2 regions of the Pseudomonas hormoni genome follow, and region 2 is predicted to be linked to the other one. Evidence: predicted binding sites of a transcription regulator. Region 2 holds the regulator's gene; the other holds the start of a gene.

What was found. The regulator sigma-54, encoded in region 2, starts transcription at its own class of promoters, with help from an activator protein. The targets are predictions, from matches to a motif close to ANTGGCATNNANNTTGCTNT.
Region 1: a site for sigma-54 is predicted at 2,826-2,845, ahead of KJF94_RS04500 (flagellar basal body rod protein FlgF). Genes of this name have one in related genera too.

What each region holds. Positions count from the first base shown of each region.
Region 1 is NZ_CP075566.1:972,476-977,964, reverse strand. Features, by position in the region: gene KJF94_RS04515 (flagellar basal body P-ring protein FlgI) at 1-409, opposite strand, end outside; gene flgH (flagellar basal body L-ring protein FlgH) at 452-1,147, opposite strand; gene flgG (flagellar basal-body rod protein FlgG) at 1,200-1,985, opposite strand; gene KJF94_RS04500 (flagellar basal body rod protein FlgF) at 2,031-2,771, opposite strand; gene KJF94_RS04495 (sigma-54-dependent transcriptional regulator) at 3,127-4,686, opposite strand; gene phhA (phenylalanine 4-monooxygenase) at 5,058-5,489, shown strand, end outside.
Region 2 is NZ_CP075566.1:254,419-259,907, reverse strand. Features, by position in the region: gene KJF94_RS01130 (KpsF/GutQ family sugar-phosphate isomerase) at 1-629, shown strand, start outside; gene KJF94_RS01125 (KdsC family phosphatase) at 629-1,153, shown strand; gene lptC (LPS export ABC transporter periplasmic protein LptC) at 1,161-1,733, shown strand; gene lptA (lipopolysaccharide transport periplasmic protein LptA) at 1,720-2,268, shown strand; gene lptB (LPS export ABC transporter ATP-binding protein) at 2,268-2,993, shown strand; gene KJF94_RS01105 (RNA polymerase factor sigma-54) at 3,178-4,671, shown strand; gene hpf (ribosome hibernation-promoting factor, HPF/YfiA family) at 4,746-5,054, shown strand; gene ptsN (PTS IIA-like nitrogen regulatory protein PtsN) at 5,067-5,489, shown strand, end outside.

The DNA.
Region 1 (5,489 bases), 720 kb from region 2:
CGCCGACCACCAGGTTACCCTGGGCGACCGCGTACACGTTGCCATCGATGCCCTTGAGCGGCGTCAACAGCAAGGTGCCGCCCCGCAGGCTCTTGGAGTTACCGATGGACGCCACGGTGATGTCCACCTGCTGACCCGGCTTGGCGAACGCCGGCAAGTCGGCACTGATCGATACCGCCGCGACGTTCTTCAGCTGCACGTTGCCTGAACCGGCCGGCACCTTGATGCCGAACTGCGAGAGCATGTTGTTGAAGGTCTGCAGGGTGAACGGGGTTTGCGTCGTCTGGTCACCGGTGCCGTTAAGCCCGACCACCAGGCCGTAACCGATCAATTGGTTGGAACGCACGCCGGAAATACTGGCAATGTCCTTCAGCCGCTCGGCTTGAGCGTTGAAGGCTGCCGACAACATCAGGGCCGCAACGATGAGACTTCTGAAATTCAACGTAGCCACCTAGAAAGGGAACAGCGGGCTGAGGAAGAAACGGTCGAACCAGCCTGGCTGACTCGCATCGGCAAACGAACCGGTGCCCGAGTAGGTGATGCGTGCATCGGCAATGCGGGTCGACGACACCGTGTTGTCGGTGGCGATGTCGTCGGCCCGGACCAGGCCGGCGATCCGTACCAGTTCATCACCGGTATTGAGGGTCATCCACTTCTCGCCGCGCACGGCGATGATGCCGTTGGGCAACACGTCGGCGACGGTCACGGTGATCGAACCGGTCAGGCTGTTGCCCTGCCCGGCCTTGCTGTCGCCCTTGGTGGCGCGGTCACCGCTGTAGCCGGCGTCCAGCGTCAGATCACCATCGCTGAGCGGGTTATTCGTGTTGGGTATCGTGCCGAACAGCGAGGACAAACCGATGCTGGCCTTGCTGTTCTTGCCGATTTGCGAGTTGGCGTTCTTGCTGGCCTGGGTCTTCTCGTTCAGGGTGATGGTGATGATGTCACCGACCCGGAACGCCTTGCGGTCGCTGTACAGGTTCTGTTCGAAACCGGCCTGGTAGATCGAGCCGTTATTCGCGGCAGCCGGCAACGGCGTACGCGGCAACACCGGGGCGTAGTAAGGGTCATTGGGCTTGGGCGTCGGACCGACGCACCCCGCCAGCGCGGCGACCCCACTCAGTGCCAGAACAGATACAAAGCGATTCATGACCCTACCTCACGGTGTTGCAGGCGACCTTATGGCCGCCTCATAGACTTGATTACAGATTCTGCGTTACGAACGAGAGCATCTGGTCGGCGGTGGAGATCACCTTGGAGTTCATCTCGTAGGCGCGCTGAGTGGTGATCATGTTGACCATCTCTTCTACCGTGCTGACGTTGGACGTTTCCAGGGTGTTCTGCAGCGTGGTGCCAAAACCGGCCAAGCCTGGCGTACCGACTTGCGGCGCACCGCTGGCGGCGGTTTCCAGGAACAGGTTGTTACCCACCGCTTGCAGGCCGGCCGGGTTGATGAAGTCGGCGGTTTGCAGGTTGCCGATCACCTGGGACGCCGGGTTGCCGGCAATGGTGATGGACACGGTGCCGTCGCGACCGACCGTGAAGGTCTGCGCGTCGTTCGGGATAACAATGGCCGGCTCGAGGGCGAAGCCGCTGGCGTTGACGATCTGGCCGTTGGAATCGAGGTGGAACGTGCCGTCACGGGTGTAGGACGTGGTGCCGTCCGGTTGCAGGATCTGGAAGAAACCGCGACCGTCGATGGCCATGTCCAGCGGCTGCTCGGTGGTTTGCAGGCTACCGGCGTTGAAGTTTTTCTGGGTGCCGACGATTCGCACACCGGTACCAATTTGCAGGCCCGACGGCAGTTCGCTGTCCTGGGTCGACTGGGCGCCCGGCTGGCGTTTGATCTGGTACAGCAAGTCCTGGAACTCGGCACGGTCACGTTTGAAACCCGTGGTCGACACGTTGGCCAGGTTGTTGGAAATGGTGGTCAGGTTGGTGTCCTGGGCGGACAGACCTGTTTTGGCAACCCATAGAGCCGGAAGCATTCGATTCTCCTCGTGCGCCTGTTTTACGGCGCGACGTTCTGATAATTAGCTGATCTGCAAGACCCGAGCCATGGCCTGGTCGTCGTCTTTGGCGGTGTTCATCATCTTGATGTGCAATTCGAACTGCTTGGCCAGGGCCAGTACAGAAGTCATCTCTTCCACGGCATTGACGTTGCTCGACTCAAGGAACCCGGACACCAGTTTGACGTTGGCATCGGCTTGCGCCGGCTGGCCGTCCTTGGTGTGGATCGAACCGTCCAGGCCCTTGGTCATGTTCTTGAAATCCGGGTTGACCAGCTTGATGCGGTCGACTTCCGCCATCACGCGAGGACCTTCGCCCATCGCACGGATGCTGACGGTGCCGTCTTCGCCGACTTCGATCTGCTGCTCGGGCGGCACGGAGATCGGCCCGCCATTGCCCAACACCGGCATACCGTTGCCGGCGCGCAATACGCCCAGGGCGTCAACGTTCAGGCTGCCGGTGCGCACGTAGCTTTCGCCACCGTCCGGGTTCTGCACGGCGATCCAGCCATTGCCCTGCACCGCGACGTCGAGGTCGCGACCGGTTTCCACCAGAGAGCCCGAAGAGAAGTCGGTGGCCGGACGTTCAGACATGGCAAAAGCACGCGCCGGAAAGCTGTCACCGAACACCGGCATCGAACGCGCCTGCTCCAGGTCTTTCTGGAAACCGTTGGTGGAGATGTTCGCCAGGTTGTTCGCATGAGCCTTCTGCGCCAGTGCATTCTGGCTGGCGCCGGTCATTGCCACATAAAGGTACTTGTCCACACTCTTTCCTCTGCATGCCGGACGTTTGCCGCCCACCGCTGTACTGCTGAGCCATAAGCAATTTGCAGACCAACTTTTTTCTGACGGCGCGGGGCCCGGCAAACAAAGGACTTGAGGGGTTCAGAAGGGAATGGGGGATTGTGTCGAAGACGAAAAACCGGCGGTGTTATGCCGCTTCGCGGCAACAGCCAGCCTTGGAGGTCAACCCATCACCTGTGGCGAGGGAGCTTGCTCCCGCTCGGGCGCGAAGCGACCGCAAAACCATCCTGCGGGATCCGCCTGTAGTAATGCGGACGTTCATTCTGGGGCTGCTCCGCAGCCCGGCGGGAGCAAGCTCCCTCGCCACAAAAGCGGTCTAGCCGGGTTCTTTGCCAACCTCATACTCACGCAACTTATTGGCAATGGTGGTATGCGAAACCCCCAACCGCTTGCCCAATTGCCGACTGCTCGGATGTTCGGAATACAAACGCTCCAGCACGGCTTTTTCAAAGCGCCCGACAATCGCATCCAGCCCGCCTTCAAGGGAGAAGTCGCCAAGCGGCTGACGCACGCCGTAGTCTGGCAGGCGAATGTGTTCAGCCTTGACCGTCCCGCCCTCGCACAACGAAACCGCCTGGAACAGCACGTTTTCCAGCTGTCGGACATTGCCCGGCCAATGATAATGACCGAGCCGTTCCATGGCCGCCGGCGCCAGTTTCGGCAGCGGGCAACCGATTTGCCGACTGGCCTGATCAAGGAAGTGCTCCACCAGCGGCGTCAAGCCATCCAGGCATTCGCGCAGCGGCGGGATGTGCAGCGAAAGCACGTTCAAGCGGTGATACAAATCCTGGCGAAACTCGCCTCGGGCGCACAATTCCGACAGATCAACCTGCGTCGCGCAGATCACTCTCACATCCAGATAAACCTCTTCATCACTGCCTACGCGACGGAAGCAACCGTCCTGCAGGAAGCGCAGCAATTTCACCTGCAAGCGCGGGCTCATTTCCCCGACGCCATCGAGGAACAGCGTCCCCCCCGCCGTCAGCTCCAGCAGCCCGAGCTTGCCCTCGGCCCGCGCCCCCTCGAATGCGCCGGGGCCGTAGCCGAACAGTTCAGTCTCGGCCATCGACTCCGGCAGACCTGCGCAGTTGAGCGCCATCAACGGCGACTGCCCGCGCGGACTGGCCAGGTGACAGGCCCGCGCCAACAACTCCTTGCCGGTGCCGGTTTCGCCTTCTATCAATAGCGGCGCATCCAGCGGCGCCATGCGCCGGGCTTCACGCACCACGGCGGCCATCACTTTCGAACTCTGGAAGATGCTGTCGAACCCGCGCAGCTCCTGCTTGCGCACGTTGTAGATGCGCTCCCCTACCCGATCGGCACGATGCAGCGTCAGCACCGCGCCGGCCATGGCCTCGCTGTCGTCATGCTCCGATTGCAGCGGCGCGATGTCGGCCAGAAACACATCGCCCTTGACCTTGACCCGCAGCCCGTTGATCCGCGACTTGTTGGCGCGCACCAGCTCCGGCAAATCGAAATCCTCGGCGTAACGCGACAAGGGAATCCCCGGCACCTCATCGACACGCACACCGAGCAACTGCGCCGCTGCCCGGTTGGCCGCGACGATCGAACCGCCCATGTCGATCGATAGCACCGGAAATTCCAGGGCGCCGAGCAAGGCATTGAGTTCCATGTGCCGACGCTCGCTGGGCATCAGCCCTACTCGCTTGACGCCAAAGACACCGGCAATCGATTCGAATTTCGGACGCAGTGCCTGGAACTGAATGTTGATCAGGTTCGGGCAATGCAGGTAGATCGCGTTGCCATGCTCCCCACCCACTTCACCACGGGCGACGTTGATCCCGTACTCGACCAGCAAGTTGAGAATGTCGCGCAGAATGCCGATGCGGTTCTGGCAGTGGACTTTGATACGCATATAAAAGACCTGATAAACGATGATTGACCTGTGGGAGCCAGCCTGCTGGCGATGGCGTCGCATCAGGTGATGTTGATGTCGAATGACACACCGCTATCGCCAGCAGGCTGGCTCCCACAGGGTTAGCGCCCGATTTTTCTGATGGGGCACTCAGATTACCGTCAAGATTATGTGACAGCCAAAGCGCTTTTCAAACCCGAGAATCTCAGCAACTACGCGGCGGGTACCGATTCGTAACGAAAACTTTACGTTTTTCGCGGTTCTTTCCTACAGGGAGCGCCGATCACCTACTGCAATGCCGCAATCATTGAGGTATTTCTGGGTCCATAGCAGGACATAACAAGAACGAAATCCCCTAGCAGGAGAGCAGCATGAAGCAGACGCAATACGTGGCTCGCGAGCCCGATGCGCAAGGTTTTATCGACTACCCCGCCGAAGAACATGCGGTGTGGAACACGCTGATCACTCGCCAACTGAAAGTGATCGAAGGGCGTGCGTGCCAGGAATACCTGGACGGTATCGAAAAACTCGGTCTGCCCCACGACCGCATTCCGCAACTCGGTGAAATCAACAAGGTCCTCGGTGAAACCACCGGCTGGCAAGTGGCCCGGGTTCCCGCACTGATTCCCTTCCAGACCTTTTTCGAATTGCTGGCGAACAAACAGTTTCCGGTGGCGACGTTTATTCGTACCCGCGAAGAGCTGGATTACCTGCAAGAGCCGGACATTTTCCACGAGATCTTTGGCCACTGTCCGCTGCTGACCAACCCCTGGTTCGCCGAATTCACCCACACCTACGGCAAA
Region 2 (5,489 bases):
GCCTGGGCATCAAATTGATCAGCGTGACCGGCAACCCCGACTCTCCGCTGGCCAAGGCTGCCGAGGTCAATCTCAATGTGCATGTCGAACACGAAGCCTGCCCGCTGAACCTGGCACCGACATCGTCGACCACCGCCGCCCTGGTCATGGGCGATGCCCTGGCCGTTGCGTTGCTCGAAGCCCGCGGCTTCACCGCTGAAGACTTCGCCTTCTCCCATCCCGGTGGCGCGCTGGGCCGACGCCTGCTGTTGAAAGTGGAAAACGTCATGCACGCCGGGCAGGAACTACCGCAAGTGCAGCGCGGAACACTGCTGAAGGACGCGCTGATGGAAATGACCCGCAAGGGCCTGGGCATGACCGTTATTCTGGAAGCCGACGGCAAACTCGCCGGGATCTTCACCGACGGCGATTTGCGCCGTACCCTGGATCGCAGCATCGACATTCACAGCGCCACGATCGACCAGGTCATGACCGCCCACGGCAAGACTGCCCGCGCCGAGATGCTCGCCGCCGAGGCCCTGAAAATCATGGAAGACCATAAAATCAACGCGCTGGTCGTGGTCGACAGCGAAGACCGTCCGGTCGGCGCCTTGAACATGCACGACTTGCTGCGTGCAGGAGTAATGTAATGAGCACGGACCTGCTGCAACGCGGCAAACAGATCAAACTGGCGGTATTCGACGTCGACGGCGTCCTGACCGACGGGCGCCTGTACTTCCTTGAAGACGGCAGCGAATTCAAGACTTTCAACACGCTCGACGGCCAGGGCATCAAGATGTTGATGGCAGCCGGCGTACAGACCGCTATCATCAGCGGCCGCAAGACCCCGGTGGTCGAGCGACGGGCGAAGAACCTCGGCATTCCCCACCTGTATCAGGGCCGCGAAGATAAACTGGTGGTGCTGGACGAACTTCTCGCCCAACTCAATCTAAGCTATGAGCAAGTCGCCTACCTCGGTGACGACCTGCCAGACCTGCCGGTGATTCGCCGCGTTGGCCTGGGCATGGCGGTGGCCAATGCCGCCAGCTTCGTGCGTGAACACGCCCATGGCATCACCCAGGCCCGTGGTGGCGAGGGTGCCGCCCGCGAATTCTGCGAATTGATCCTGCGCGCCCAGGGCCGCCTCGATGCGGCCAACGCTGCGTACCTGTGAGCCAACTATGCTGAGCAAGAAATTTCGCAACATCCTGATGTTCAGTTGCATCGCAGCGATTTTTGCGGCGGTCGGCTACTGGAACATCAGCCCGGAACGCTTCCTCGACCAGCCGGTGGCAAAGGTCGATGAAAGCGCGATCGACTATTACGCACTCAACGCCCACAGCGTGCAGTACCTGCCAGACGGCAAGCTGCAGTACGAAATGACGTCCGACAAGGTTGAACACCTGAAGGCGACCGAAGTGACGCTGCTGACCAACCCGGACCTGAACCTGTTCCGCGGCACCCAATTCCCCTGGCACGTCCAGAGCGAACACGGCGAAGTCAATTCGGATGGCACCCAGGTCGAGCTGATCGACTCGGTGCGCATCACGCGTTTCGACGAGAAAAACCGCAAGACCCTGATTACCACCACCCGCATGACAGTGTTCCCGCAACAGCAATATGCGCAGACCGATCAACCCGTTAGAATCGACGGCGCTGGTGGTGTCTCGACTGGCAAGGGAATGAAAGCGTATTTGAAAGAAAGCAGGATACACCTGCTATCGAACGTAAGAGGACAGTATGAGGCTCGTTAAAACTCTCCCTATTTTGCTCGGTCTGGGCGCAGCACTGGGAAGCGTGAGCGCCTGGGCTCTGCCGAACGATCAACAGCAGCCTATCCGCATCCAGGCCGACGATGCCCAGCTGGACGACAAGAATGGTATTGCCACCTACAAAGGTGACGTGATCATTACCCAGGGTTCGATGATCGTTAAAGGCAATACTGTGACCATCACTCGAACTGCTGCGGGCGACATTGACGTGGTGACTTCGGTGGGCAACCTGGCCTACTTCGAGCAGCTGCAGACCGCTGGCGACACCAAGCCGGTTCAGGGCTACGGAGTCACCATCCAATACCACGCCTCGCAAGACCGCGTCGTGCTGATCGATCGCGCCAAAGTCATCGACAAGGACGGCAACGTTACCCAAGGCGAGAAAATCGTCTACGACACCAACAAAAAGCTCGCCAGCGCCGGCCGTGCCACAGGCACCAACGTGACCGAGTCGCGTCCGCGCATCGACATGGTGATCCAGCCGAAAAAGAAAACCGAAGAGCAAAAGGCCCCGTAATGGCAACTCTGAAAGCTCAGCATCTGGCCAAGAGCTACAAGAGCCGTCAGGTCGTGCGCGACGTCAGCCTGTCCATCGACAGCGGTCAGATCGTCGGCCTGCTTGGTCCTAACGGCGCCGGCAAGACCACCTGCTTCTACATGATCGTCGGCCTGGTTCAGGCCGATCAGGGTCGCGTCCTGATCGACGATCTGGACGTCAGCCACCAGCCGATGCACGGTCGTGCGAAGGCCGGTATCGGCTATCTTCCGCAAGAAGCGTCGATCTTCCGCAAACTCTCGGTCGCCGACAACATCATGGCGATCCTCGAGACCCGCAAGGAACTCGACAAGGCCGATCGTCGCAAAGAGCTGGAAAGCCTGCTGCAGGAATTCCACATCAGCCACATCCGCGACAACCTCGGCATGAGCCTGTCCGGTGGCGAACGCCGCCGTGTGGAAATCGCCCGGGCACTGGCAACCAACCCGAAATTCATCCTCCTCGACGAACCCTTCGCCGGTGTAGACCCGATTTCGGTGGGCGATATCAAGCAGATTATCTACCACCTCAAGGCCAAGGGCATTGGCGTGCTGATCACCGATCACAACGTCCGTGAAACCCTGGATATCTGCGAAACCGCCTACATCGTCAACGATGGCCAGCTGATCGCCGAAGGTGACTCTGCCACGATCCTGGCCAATGACCTCGTGAAAGAAGTTTATCTGGGCCATGAGTTCCGCCTGTAAGCGCTGAGGTGTCTGGCTGGTTGTCCGAGCGTTTGTCTCGATAAAAAATCAATACTTTTTTATTGTTACAGCGCTCTAGGCAAACGCTGCAGTTTCGGGCATATAATTTGCTTATGTTTGGCGCTTCGGCGCCCTGTAGTGGATGGCGCATGTGCGCCGGCGAATAAGGTGTTTAGCCCCTGCCATGAAACCATCGCTAGTCTTGAGAATGGGCCAGCAGCTGACGATGACACCGCAGCTGCAACAGGCCATCCGCCTGCTCCAATTGTCGACCCTGGACCTGCAACAGGAAATCCAGGAGGCCCTGGAGTCCAATCCGATGCTCGAACGCCAGGAAGAAGGCGACGACTTCGATAACGCCGACCCCTTGGCCGACAAAGCCGAACAGCAACCCAACGCCGACGTCTCAGAACCCTCCTACCAGGAAACCGCCCCGACGGTGGACAACCTCGATGAGGGCGACTGGAACGAGCGCATTCCCAACGAACTGCCCGTCGACACTGCATGGGAAGACGTCTACCAGACCAGCGCCAGCAGCCTGCCGAGCAACGATGACGACGAGTGGGATTTCACCACCCGCACATCGGCCGGTGAAAGTCTGCAAAGCCATCTGTTATGGCAACTGAACCTGGCGCCAATGTCCGACACCGATCGCCTGATCGCCGTGACCCTGATCGATTGCATCAACAATCAGGGCTACCTGGACGAAACTCTCGAGGAAATCCTCGAAGCCTTCGATCCGGAACTCGACATCGAACTGGACGAGATCGAAGCCGTCCTGCATCGCATCCAGCAATTCGAACCGGCGGGCATCGGCGCCCGCAACCTCGGCGAATGCCTGCTGCTGCAATTGCGCCAGCTGCCCGCCAAGACACCCTGGCTGGCCGAGGCCAAGCGCCTGGTCACCGACTACATCGACTTGCTCGGCAGCCGCGACTACAGCCAGCTGATGCGCCGCATGAAGCTCAAGGAAGATGAACTGCGCCAGGTCATCGAACTGGTACAGAGCCTCAACCCACGCCCTGGCTCGCAGATCGAGTCCAGTGAAGCCGAATACGTCGTTCCCGACGTGATCGTGCGCAAGGACAACGAGCGCTGGCTGGTAGAACTGAATCAGGAATCGGTACCGCGGCTGCGGGTCAACGCCCAATACGCCGGTTTCGTGCGCCGCGCCGACACCAGCGCCGACAACACCTTCATGCGCAATCAGTTGCAAGAGGCTCGCTGGTTCATCAAGAGCCTGCAAAGCCGTAACGAAACCCTGATGAAAGTTGCCACCCAGATCGTCGAGCATCAACGCGGTTTTCTGGAATACGGCGACGAAGCGATGAAACCGTTGGTGCTGCATGACATCGCCGAAGCGGTGGGCATGCACGAATCAACGATTTCCCGGGTGACCACGCAAAAATTCATGCATACCCCTCGGGGCATATATGAGCTGAAATACTTTTTCTCCAGCCATGTCAGCACCTCCGAAGGCGGCGAATGCTCGTCCACGGCGATCCGCGCGATCATCAAAAAACTGGTTGCTGCGGAAAATCAGAAAAAGCCGTTGAGTGACAGCAAGATCGCTGGTTTACTGGAGGCACAAGGCATTCAGGTGGCTCGCCGCACCGTCGCCAAGTACCGCGAATCCCTCGGGATCGCGCCTTCGAGCGAACGCAAGCGGTTGATGTAGAGCCACGCCACAGCGTTCCAGTGGTAGATCATCTGATCTACCGCTTTATGCACTGGCAACGAAGGAGAAGCTGTATGCAAGTCAACATCAGTGGACACCAACTGGAAGTGACCGAACCTCTTCGCACCTACATCGGCGAAAAACTCGAACGATTAGAGCGGCATTTCGACAAGATCACCAACGTGCAAGTCACGATGACGGTCGAGAAGCTGAAGCAGAAAATCGAAGCCACGCTGCATATTCCCGGCAATGAAGTGGTCGCAAACGCGGAACATACCGACATGTACGCGGCGATCGACGCGCTGACCGACAAGCTGGATAAACAACTCAAAAAGCATAAGGAAAAGACCCAAAGCCTCCTCCAGGGCGCGACCGGTCGTTAACACTCCCAACCCATGATCCGACTTGAAAGCATCCTGACCCCCGGCCGTTCCCTCGTGAACGTGCCGGGCGGCAGCAAAAAGAAAGCCCTCGAGCAAATTGCCAATCTGATCGCCCGCGAAGTGCCGGCTCTGGAGATGCAAGATGTCTTCGAGGCTTTGATTGCCCGTGAAAAACTTGGCTCGACCGGTTTTGGTAACGGCATCGCTATCCCCCACTGTCGGCTGAAAGGTTGCACCTCGCCCATCAGTGCCTTGATGCACCTGGACGCTCCCATCGATTTTGACGCCATCGACGGCGCCCCGGTTGACCTGCTGTTCGTTCTGCTGGTCCCGGAAGCGGCTACCGATGCGCACCTTGAATTGCTCCGCCAGATCGCAAGCATGCTTGATCGCAAGGAAGTCCGTGATCGCCTGCGTAGCGCCGCGAGCAATGAA